2 regions of the Rhizobium gallicum bv. gallicum R602sp genome follow, and region 2 is predicted to be linked to the other one. Evidence: riboswitches for the same ligand, from Rfam matches in the RefSeq annotation. Region 2 holds a riboswitch; the other holds the start of a gene.
What was found. Region 2 has a riboswitch for cobalamin ahead of RGR602_RS38760 (ABC transporter substrate-binding protein). Riboswitches for the same ligand answer to the same signal wherever they lie in the genome.
Positions count from the first base shown of each region.

Region 1: it holds a riboswitch for cobalamin, as region 2 does, so the genes downstream of both, cobU (bifunctional adenosylcobinamide kinase/adenosylcobinamide-phosphate guanylyltransferase) here and RGR602_RS38760 (ABC transporter substrate-binding protein) in region 2, are expected to answer to the same signal.

Region 1 is NZ_CP006877.1:2,246,817-2,252,528, forward strand. It holds gene cobN (cobaltochelatase subunit CobN) at 1-232, opposite strand, end outside; gene cobW (cobalamin biosynthesis protein CobW) at 242-1,291, opposite strand; gene cobU (bifunctional adenosylcobinamide kinase/adenosylcobinamide-phosphate guanylyltransferase) at 1,296-1,820, opposite strand; cobalamin riboswitch at 2,103-2,498, opposite strand; gene RGR602_RS11230 (chloride channel protein) at 2,663-4,453, shown strand; gene RGR602_RS11235 (cobyric acid synthase) at 4,450-5,712, opposite strand, start outside.
Region 2 is NZ_CP006880.1:1,651-7,362, reverse strand. It holds gene RGR602_RS23425 (metallophosphoesterase family protein) at 1-128, opposite strand, end outside; partial or broken gene RGR602_RS37575 (IS630 family transposase) at 176-287, opposite strand; gene RGR602_RS23420 (ATP-binding protein) at 502-1,671, shown strand; gene RGR602_RS23415 (metallochaperone AztD) at 2,017-3,231, shown strand; cobalamin riboswitch at 3,271-3,504, shown strand; gene RGR602_RS38760 (ABC transporter substrate-binding protein) at 3,758-4,798, shown strand; gene RGR602_RS23405 (FecCD family ABC transporter permease) at 4,858-5,712, shown strand, end outside.

The sequences.
Region 1 (5,712 bases), on a different replicon from region 2:
CGCACCTCGCCGTGCGCTCGATATAGGCATCGACGGACATTGGGTGCTTGAGGCTCATCAGGCTGGCGAGCCGGAGCGTGAAAGGTCTTCCGGCTTGCGCGTGAGCCGCAGCGATCGCCGCAAGCTCGGTATCGGCCGCAGACAGGAACAGGATATCGGCGGGCGATTGGCCGAGGTCGACCGCCTCGTCGCCGTCGCTGATCGTTCCTCTCTGGGCAAGAAGCAGATGCATGGCCGAGCCTTAGACGAGTGCCTGGATGGCCTTGCGGACGGTGTTCTGATCCATCTCGTGCAATCCGATCACCACAAGCCGTGTGCCGCGCGCTTCGCCCGGCGCCCAGGCGCGGTCGAAATACTGGTCGATACGGCTGCCAACGGCCTGGACCTGCAACCGCATCTGCTTGCCCGCGACATCGGCAAAGCCCTTCAGGCGCAGAACATCGTGCTCGGCAATCACGCCTTTAAGCTTCTCGGCGAAGCCTGCCGGATCGTCGATCGGGCCAAGGTCGACCACGAAGCTGTCGAACTCGTCGTGATCGTGCGGCGTGCCGTCCTCATGCTCCAGCTCGTGATGAGACTTGCGGTTGCCGATGTCCTCTTCGGTCCCGATGCCGAGGCCAAGCAGCACGCTTGCCGGAACCTCGCCGTTCCTCGCCTCGATCATCGCCGGCTTGCGGGCGATGCGGGAGGCTACTTCGTGGCGCACGCGGCTGAGCCCTTTGCCGTCAAGGAGATCGGTCTTGTTGAGCACGATGAGGTCGGCGCAGGTCAGTTGGTCCTCGAAGAGTTCTTCGATCGGGCTTTCATGATCGAGCGAGGCGTCGTCTGCCCGGCGCGCATCCACCGCATCGTGATCGTCGGCAAAACGGCCGGCCGCGACGGCCGCACTGTCGACGACGGTGATGACACCATCGACGGTCACTTCGCTGCGGATATCCGGCCAGTTGAAGGCGGCAACGAGCGGCTGCGGCAGGGCGAGGCCGGAAGTTTCGATGACGATGTGATCCGGACGCTGGGCGCGCTCGAGAAGCTTCGTCATCGTTGGAATGAAATCGTCGGCAACGGTGCAGCAGATGCAGCCATTGGTCAATTCGATGATATCGTCCTCAGTGCAGTTTTCCGCGCCGCAGCCCTTCAATACGTCGCCATCGACGCCGAGATCGCCGAACTCGTTGATGATCAGCGCGATCTTCTTGCCGCCTGTGTTGGAAAGCAGGTTGCGGATCATCGTCGTCTTGCCGGCGCCGAGGAATCCGGTGATGACGGTTGCGGGGATCTTCTGCTGGCTCATAGGTTCAACCCTTCATTTTCAGCGGCAATCCGGCCGCGATGAAATACACGTCCGCGGCTTCCGCCGCTATCATCTGGTGCAGCCGTCCGGCATGGTCGCGGAAATCCCGGGCCATGCGGTTTTCCGGCACGATGCCTAGGCCGACTTCATTGGAAACGATGACGAGCCGCGCTCTTGCCTTCGGCAACCAAGCCGCAAGTGCTGCGAATTCCGCTGCCATATCGCGCTCCTCCATGATCAGATTGGTGACCCAGAGCGTCAGACAATCGACGAGGATCGCCCGGCCCCCGCGGTCGATAATGGAAAGACGGGCGACGAGCTCCAGCGGCTCCTCATGCGTCGTCCATTGTGGGCCGCGATCGGTTTTGTGGCTCTCGATCCGCTGACGCATCTCCTCGTCCCAGGCCCGGCCCGTCGCGACGTAGTGGCGCTCAAGGCCGCTATCGGCAACAAGCTGCTCAGCAAAACGGGATTTGCCGGAACGCGCGCCGCCGAGGACGAAGGCAGTGCCGCATGTGGGATGAGTCATCTGGAGTCCTGCGGCGTAAGAAACGGCGCTACCGACGCATGGCGCAGCCAACCCTCATTCTTGGGCGCGGAAGACACCCTGGAGATGGTTGTTTCATTCACGGCGCGGACGCGCCGTGGCCGGTTCCTTGTGACAATCCTCGGGTTAGACCCGAGGACAGGAATACGGGAAGTCGAAAGTGCGGTGTCCCGCAAAGACGCCACAAAATGCGGCATGGAATTCCATCGTTCAGCCATGACAACCTCCGTGCTGGCAGCGGGGAACAATGCCCCAGAATGGGCTCTTCGCCCGGCACGCATGGCAGGTCTCCTGGCTCGCGGGTGTCGGCCGACCGGGGCGACCCATCTAAGGTCGCCCCTGATCGCACCAGTGGATCTTCCTCGCCTTCCCGGCTGCATTCTCGTGAAAAGGCGGACGATTCGTAGAAATAGAGGCGTCCTGCCCCGGCTGATCACAATGCATTTCCAGTGGCTTTTCCGGCGCCCCAGCCACTTCACCTCATCCGCAACATGCGAAAGGAGCCGTGAACTGGCCTGAACGCCGGACGGAAGACCCTGACCGCTCTACAGTCGCGGGGTCGGCTGTGATGAAGACGCCCGGCTTGGGTCCGTCCCTTCACATTCCCTTTTCATCCGGAACGGCATCTGCCGTCCCGAAACCATCCGTAAGAATATTCATCGTTAGGCAAGCCGCCCTCCGAAGTCAATTGCGAGCACCCAAACGAGACCGGCGACGAACCGCTTCCAATTCGCGGTGCATTTCGCGCCGGGCTTTCGCCACATTTCGGGAGCAAGCGCCCCTATTGCCCTTGACGCTGTTGGCCGCCACCTAGTTCTTTGCATATGCTCACGAAATTGAATTTCCCGCGCCTCTACCGGCTCTACCGCCTGCTCGACGCCGGGCGGCTTCGTGCGCTTGCCCGCCGCAGTGAAATGGGCATGGTCTTCGCCGGGATCGCCGTCGGCGTGACGTCGGGCCTGGCTGTCACCGGCATGAGCCTCCTCTCACGCGAGCTGCATCGCTTGATCTTCGGCATCAGCGACATCGAACGGCTGAGTTCATCGCAGACAAACGACAAATTCCTGCTTCTGATGGCGCCCGTCTGCGGCGGGATGCTGCTCGGCCTTCTGTTTTTCATTCTCGCGCGAACCCGCAAGAAGCCCATGGTCGATCCCATCGAAGCGAACGCTTTGCATGGCGGACGGCTGTCGCTGACGGATAGCATCATCGTCGCCGTCCAGAATCTGGTTTCAAACGGCTTCGGCGCCTCCGTCGGCCTCGAGGCCGGCTATGTCCAGCTCGCGGCGGGTATCGCCTCCAAGCTCGGACTGAAGCTGCAGCTCCGCCGTGCAGATCTGCGCGTCCTTGTCGGCTGCGGCGCCGCCGGTGCGATCGCCGCGGCCTTCAACGCACCATTGACGGGCGCCTTCTATGCATTCGAGCTGATCATCGGCACCTACACGATCGTGTCGCTGACGCCGGTCGTCGTTTCCGCGCTCGTCTCGACGCTCGTCGCGCGCCTGCTGGCGGGAAGCGATTTCATGATCGATGTCGGTGCCTTCGGCACGGTGGTTCCGGCTGATTATATCCCTGCCCTGTTGCTTGGCGCCTTCTGCGCCGGCGTCGGCATCCTGATCATGCAGGGCGTAGCCTTCATCGAGGAGCTGGCGCGCAAAAGTTCGGTTCCGACGCCGCTTCGCCCGGCGCTCGGCGGCATCGTCGTCGGCCTTCTGGCGATGATTACGCCGCAGGTGCTTTCGGCGGGCCATGGTGCGCTGCATCTGAACCTTGGCCGTGATGTTGCCGTCCCGGTCCTGGTCGGACTTCTCCTGCTGAAATCCTTCGCATCGGCAATCTCCATCGGTTCCGGCTTCAGGGGCGGCCTCTTCTTCGCCTCACTCTTCATGGGCGCGCTGCTCGGCAAGCTTTTCGCCTATTGTGCCCCCTATTTCGCCCATGCGACACTCACGCCCGTAATCTATGCCGTGGTCGGCATGAGTTCGCTCGCCGTTGCGGTCATCGGAGGGCCGCTGACGATGACGTTCCTGGCGCTCGAGATAACCGGGGACTTTCCGATCACCGCGCTGGTACTTGCGGCCGTCATCACCTCGTCGCTCGTCGTGCGCAACACGTTCGGCTACTCCTTCGCGACATGGCGTTTCCATCTTCGTGGCGAAAGCATCCGCAGCGCCCATGATGTCGGCTGGATCCGCAATCTGACGGTCGACAAGCTGATGCGCTCGGACGTGAAAACGGCGAAGGTCAGCATCACGATTGATGATTTCAAGAAGGCCTTCCCGATCGGATCGAGACAGCGCGTCATCCTCGTCGATGACTCCGACAAATATGCCGGCATCGTGCTCGTTCCCGAAATCTACGCGAGCCCGGTCGACACCGACGACGAGGGCAAGGATCTGAAGGATTTCATCCGATACCGGAACGACTTCCTGCAGCCGCAGATGAACGCAAAGCAGGCGGCGGCGATCTTCGACAAGACGGAGAGCGAAGCACTCGCCGTGCTCAACAATCTGATCGAACGCCGCGTCGTCGGCCAGCTCAGCGAAAGCTATACGCTTCGCCGCTACAGTGAAGAGCTCGACCGCAGGCGCCGCGAAGTCTCCGGCGAAATCTAGCCGAGAAGACCGGCCAGCCAGCCTTTGTCGAGATGGGTTTCGAGTTCGTCCGCGACCTCGTCGAGCGCCTGGTCGACGCTTTGGCGGTAGCTCCGCCGTTCGCCGGATAGGCCGAAGCTCTCGAGAAGCTTGCCGCGATAGGCATCGCTGCAGAAAAGGCCATGCAGATAGGTGCCCATGATCTGGCCGCCAGCAGATACCGCGCCATCGGCCACCCCGTCGATCACCGCTGATGGCCTGGCGCAGTCCGGCCCGGTCGTGACGCCCAGATGGATCTGGTAGCCGGCAAGCGGAACGCCGTGTTCGGCCGAGACCGCCAGGCTGTTCCGCACGGTCTTTTCCGGTGCCATTTCGGTCTCGACATCAAGGAATCCGAGACCCGGTGTCGCAGTGCTCACCCCTTCGATGCCGAGCGGATCGCGAACCGTGCGCCCGAGCATCTGATACCCGCCGCAGATGCCTATGACGCGCCCGCCACGCCGGATGTGCGTCTCCAGATCGCGATCCCAGCCGGCAGCGCGCAGATCACAGAGGTCGGCAATCGTCGATTTCGACCCGGGCAGGACCACCAGCGCTGCATCGCCCGGCAACCGGTCTCCCTGCTTCACGAAGACGAGCTCGACATCGGGCTCGGCACGCAGAGGATCGAGATCGTCGAAATTGGCGATGCGCGGCAGAACCGGTACGGCGATCTTCAACGCGCCGGAGGCGCCCCTGGCGAGGCGCTCCAGTACGACGGAGTCCTCCGCCGGCAAGCGGGCGGCGGCCTTCAGCCAGGGCACCACGCCGAAACACGGCCATCCAGTGAAGCGATTGATGGCTGCGTTGCCGTCATCGAAGAGCGAAACATCGCCGCGGAACTTGTTGATGATATAACCGGAAATAGTCGCCCGGTCGTCATCCGAAAGGATAGCGTGCGTGCCGGCAAGAGAGGCGATCACGCCGCCACGATCGATATCGCCCACGAGCACGACGGGCACCTTGGCGCGGGTGGCAAAGCCCATATTGGCGATATCGCCGGGACGCAGGTTGATTTCGGCCGGCGATCCCGCACCCTCAACGATGACGAGATCGGCGCCTTCCGAGACGATCGCAAAACTCTGCAGGACATGTTCAAGAAGCAGCGGCTTTAACCTCTGGTAGTCACGGGCCTTCGCCTGCCCGAAGACCTTGCCCTGCACGATGATCTGACTGCCGTTTTCGGATTGCGGCTTGAGGAGAACCGGGTTCATGTGTATCGACGAGGACGTGCGCGCCGC
Region 2 (5,712 bases):
TTTCCGACGATGGCATTCCAGTTCCTGATCAGCGCAACGTCGTGCTCTGCCATATCGGGGAATGGCCTGCGATCGATCCGCAGCACACGCGGGTCGGCGAAATGGGTGTCACTCGTAAAGTAGATCATGAATGGAACAATGGAGCGGTGGCGGCCAGAGTCAAAGTGCCCAGCAAAAAGCCGCGCAGACGTTTGCTTTCGGGCCCCAACCATAAAGTGGGGCATGTTCGTCTTGATCCAAGTCGCGTCAATAACGACCAGTCGTGCCGGATCGAGGCCCGACTGCCATCCAGCGACTGGCAGTATCGGCACGTAAGGCAAGGCGCCAGTTTCCCGGAAAAAAACAGCAGAATCCAGTCGCCGAGGTTGGAGTTCATGACCTTTCAGTGGGTTCATAAGACACGTTCAAAACGATCAGTTATCCATTTCTTCCGGACTGGCACGGCACCTCCCCCTGGTTAACCTTGCAATTGTGGATCGTATCTCCATAATTGCGCGAATGATGATAGCAAGATGGAAAACAGCAGAGCTCGTCGAGCTCCTCAATAACAATCCAGCGGTCGCCTTGCTCGGGCCCCGACAGGTAGGCAAAACGACCCTCGCATTGGAGATCGGCGAGCAACGGCCGTCTATCTATCTCGATCTCGAATCCGACTCGGATCGTGCCAAACTCGCCGAGCCGGAACTTTATCTTGCCGGACACGAGGACAAACTTGTTGTCCTCGACGAGGTCCATCGCCTCCCGGATCTGTTCCAGAACCTTCGCGGCCTGATCGACCGAGGGCGACGGAAGGGACTGCGCAGTGGCCGTTTCCTGTTGCTTGGCTCGGCCTCCATGGATCTCCTGAAACAGTCTGGCGAGAGCCTAGCCGGTCGGATCGCCTATCTGGAACTCGCACCGATCGACGGCCTCGAGGTCGAAGCCGGCGAACTCAACAAGCTTTGGGTTAGAGGAGGGTTTCCCGACAGCCTTCTGGCGGCGAACGACACCGTCAGCCAACGCTGGCGCATCGATTTCATCCGGACCTATCTCGAGCGCGACATCCCTCTTCTGGGGCCGAGGATCCCAGCCGAAACGCTACGCCGCTTCTGGACGATGCTCGCCCATCACCAATCAGGCCTACTCAATGCGGCGGAGTTCGCCCGCGCACTCGGTGTCGACGGCAAGACAGTCGCTTCCTATCTCGACCTCATGGTCGATCTGCTTCTGGTGCGTCGGCTCGAGCCCTGGCACAGCAATGCCGGCAAGCGCCTGGTGAAATCGCCGCGCGTCTATGTTCGCGATTCCGGCCTGCTCCACAGTCTGCTTGGTTTGACCACGCTTGATGATGTCCTGGGCCACCCCGTGGCCGGAGCGAGTTGGGAAGGCTTCGTGATCGAGACCCTTCATGCAGTTATGCCAGAGGGTGCCCAAGCCAATTTCTATCGCACCTCGGCCGGCGCCGAGATCGATCTCGTTGTCACGTTGCCCCGTGACCGCCGCTGGGCGATCGAGATCAAGAGAAGTCTCACGCCAAAGGTAGAGCGGGGCTTCCACCACGCCTGCCTCGATCTGGAGCCGGATCGCCGCATCGTGGTGTACCCAGGCAGCGAAGCGTATCCTCTTGGCAATGATATCGAGGTGCTCCCTTTGCGCCAGCTTGGCGAACAACTCGCAGGCGGTCGGGAATAATATTCGCGCGGATACTGTCGCTATTTCAGTTCGTCGACACGTCTGGCGAACTTGTCAATCGTATCAACACGTTGTTTTTGCTTGCTCGTTCAGCGGGGCAGGTATGAAACAGTCAAAAGGCGTCGGGTGCCGCGCTTCGGCGGTCATACGAGCCTCTCATCGGCACCCGGATGCGGAAGCCCAGCCTGCTGCCCGGCACGACGTTCAGCAAGGCGCGGGAGCTCGGCGAATGTGATTCGAAGCGGCATTCAAGCGCTGCATCGCCTTCGGTCCCGACGGCCTGGACATGTTTCTGAAACTTCGCTAGAGATGGTAATGTTATTACATATCAAGAAGGGATTTCCGATGTTACCTAGATTGACGATCGCCGGGGCCTTTGCAGCAAGCCTCTCGGTGAACCCGGCCTCCGCTGAAGAGGAAAAGCAGACATGGCGCCTGTTCATCGCCGACCACACGGCACCCATCGCTCGTTCATTCGATGTCAAGACCGGTGAGCAGATCGGTGAGTTTGAGCTGAAGGGTTATGCGGCGCTGGCCGCCAGTCATTCCGGCCAAACAGTTTTTGCCGTCCAATCAGAAGCCAATACCGTCCAGGTGATCAAAACCGGCGTGACGCTTTCCGACCATGGCGAGCATCGCGATCTGGAAACATCCGCACCTTTGCTGCTGCAAGCCACTCTCGACGGGCAGCGGCCGGTCCACGCCGTCGTGCACGGCGACGACGTGGTGTTGTTTTACGATCGGGAAGGCAAAGCCAAGCTCGTTTCCGAAGAAGATCTTCTGGAAGGCGCAGCATCCGAAAAGCTCATAGATGCGACGGCACCGCACCATGGTGTCGCCGTGCCCATGGGGCAGAATATGCTGGTCTCGGTTCCCGATACCAAAACGGAAACCAAACCGGATGAGCTGCCGCCACGTCTGGGCCTACGTGTTCTAAACACAAACGGAAGACAGGTCGGCGATGTCACACCCTGCACGGCGCTGCACGGAGAAGCCTTCTCGGCAAAGCTCGGTGCCTTCGGTTGCGAGGAAGGCGTCCTGATTGCGCGTCCTGGCAAGGAGCAGACCGTGCAACTTAAAATGCTGGAATATGGCGACAGGCTGCCGAAGGGAAAAGTGACGACCTTGCTCGGCAGTAAGGTGATGCAATTTTTCCTGGGCAACTACGGCGAGGACAAGATTGCCCTGATCGACCCAGACGGCACCGAACCGTATCGCTTGGTCGATCTGCCGACCCGCCGGATCGATTTCGCGCTCGATCCTACGCGGGTCAAGAATGCCTATGTACTGACCGAAGACGGGCAATTGCATCTTGTCGACGTTCTAAGCGGTCAAATCACGACGTCGGCAAGGGTCACCGAGCCTTACAGCAAGGATGGTCACTGGCGCGATCCGCGCCCCCGGCTCGCAGTTGCAGGCGATCAGATCGCCATAACCGATCCTCGCCATAGCGTTGTGCGGATGATCGATATTGAGACCATGAAAGAGGTTCGGACCATCCCGGTTCAGGGACTGCCTTTCGGCATCGTCGCCGTCGGGGGATCAGGCGCTGTCCATTGATCGCCCTTGTATCTACGGCTTGACGTGACTGTTGCGCTCGGCATAACTGGGCGCGACGGTTCCCCGACGTAGACTCCGAGAGGATTAATAGGGAACACGGTGCGGAAGACCCAAAAGGGACCAAGACCGTGGCTGCCCCCGCAACTGTAAGCGGATTGCCGATCATCCTCGTGGCGCCACGCGCCATGCCACTGTGAGCTCGTTCTCATGGGAAGGCAGATGGTCCGGTGCATATCCGCGAGCCAGGAGACCTGCCGTCAAAGAGAGATCAATTGAACGGGCGGGGTTGCCCGGAACAGGAGACGAGATGATTTCTTTTGACGCCCCTAATCGGCGCAGACCCCTTCCGCGTGAGGCGGAACGGATCGCCCTTTTCAATAAACCATAGCCGCTGCAGGTAAAAAGCCAGTCGTGCCGGGCGGCGCGCCCGCCCGTATGGCCGGTGACCACCCTAAGCGTTTTCCATCAAAATCGGAGCGATCAGGCCGCCGCGCCGACGCATCCTCAACTCCCTGTGAGTGTTTCCATGTCATCCGATCCAAAACGTCGGCCGTTCATTCTGCGCCTTGCCTTCGCGGTATTGGCAACCTTTGCGATTTCTGCACCTGCTTTTGCCGCATCGACCACCTACCCCCTGACAATTGCCAATTGCGGCCGATCCATCACCTTCGATAGGGCGCCGGGCAAGGTGGTTTCGATCGGCCAGGCGATGACGGAAATCCTGCTGTCGCTCGGCCTTGCGGATCGCATCACGGGCACGGCGGTCTGGTTCAGCCCAGTGCTCAAACAATTCGATGCGGAAAACAGCAAGATCAAGCGGCTCGCCGACAATGATCCGAGCTTCGAGGCGGTGGTCGGAACCGGCCCCGACCTGGTTGCTGCCGAGTTCGAGTGGCATGTCGGCCCGAGTGGCTCGGTTGGAACCTACGATCAGTTTTCGAAGCTTGGCATCAACACCTATGTCGCTCCGGCCGATTGCGCCGCCAAGGACAATACGACGGGTGGTGATGGTGTGCGCAAGGAAATGCTGAAGACCGAGGTCATCTATCAGGAGATCGCCGAACTTGCCGCGATCTTTAACGTTCAGGACCGCGGCGAGGCATTGGTCGCAAGGCTGAAGGAGCGTGAGGATAAGGCGATCGCATCCGTTGCCGAGACAAGGGTAAAGGATATCCCGGTCGTATTCTGGTTCTCCAGCAAGGAAGTCGACGGGGAAGCCTTCATGGCCGGCCGCAACGGCGCGCCCGCCTATATCATGCGAGCCCTTGGGGCAAAGAACGTGATTGCCACGAACGAGGAATGGCCGTTGGTCGGCTGGGAAACGGTCGCCGGCCTCAATCCTGCAATCATCGTCATCGCCGGGATGGATCGTCGCCGCTACGCTGCCGACGATCCGGCCATCAAGCTTACCTTTTTGAACAGCGATCCTGTGGCAAGCAGGATCAGCGCTGTGGAAAAGAAGCAGGTGGTCGTCATGGACTCGCAGGCAATGAGCCCATCGATCCGCCTTGTCGACGGCATCGAGACGCTTGCAGTAGCCATACGGCAGTTTGGGCTGGCGAAGTGAGCAAAGACGCCGGGCAACGCAACGGATGGGGCGGCTTTGCCGGCTTGTCCCTACTTTCAATGGCTGGACTGACCTTGGCAATAGGCCTCGCCGTATCGATCGGCGAAATCGTCATACCGCTGCGGACGATTGCGGAAGCTATTGCCAACCGAATGTTCGGCACCTCCTTCGCAATCAAGCCGATCCATGAGGGTATCATCTGGGACTATCGACTGAGCCGCGCCCTGGTCTCTGCAAGTTCCGGCGCGGCTCTTGCGATGACGGGCGCCATGCTGCAGGCCCTGCTTCGCAATCCGCTTGCCGAACCTTATGTGCTTGGCATTTCGGCGGGCGCCTCGACCGGCGCGGTCGCCATCATGATCCTCGGCATCGGGTCCGGTGTGCTGACGCTTTCTACCGGCGCTTTTTTCGGCGCGGTGGCAGCCTTCGGTCTCGTCTCGCTTTTGGCCGCAGGCGCAGGCGGCGGCGCCGACCGGATCCTCCTGGCAGGCGTTGCCGGTTCGCAGCTCTTCAATGCGTTGACCTCCTATATCGTCACGACCTCGGCCAATGCCGAGCAGGCAAGGGGTATCATGTTTTGGTTGCTCGGGAGCCTCAGCGGCGTGCGCTGGACGGATGTTTTGCTCGTTACCCCCATTGCCGGCGGCGGCTTTGTGATCTGCATGCTTCACGCACGTGTGCTGGATGCCTTTGCCTTCGGTACGGACTCTGCCGCAGCGCTCGGCGTACCGGTACGGCGCGTGCGTCTTACCCTTCTTGGTCTGACGGCCGTGATGACCGCTGCCGTCGTCAGCATCGTCGGTTCGATCGGCTTCGTTGGTCTTGTCATTCCGCATGCGGCGCGCTTTCTGGTGGGTCCGGCTCACGAGCGGTTACTGCCGGCAACTGCGTTGATCGGGGCGATCTTCATGGTA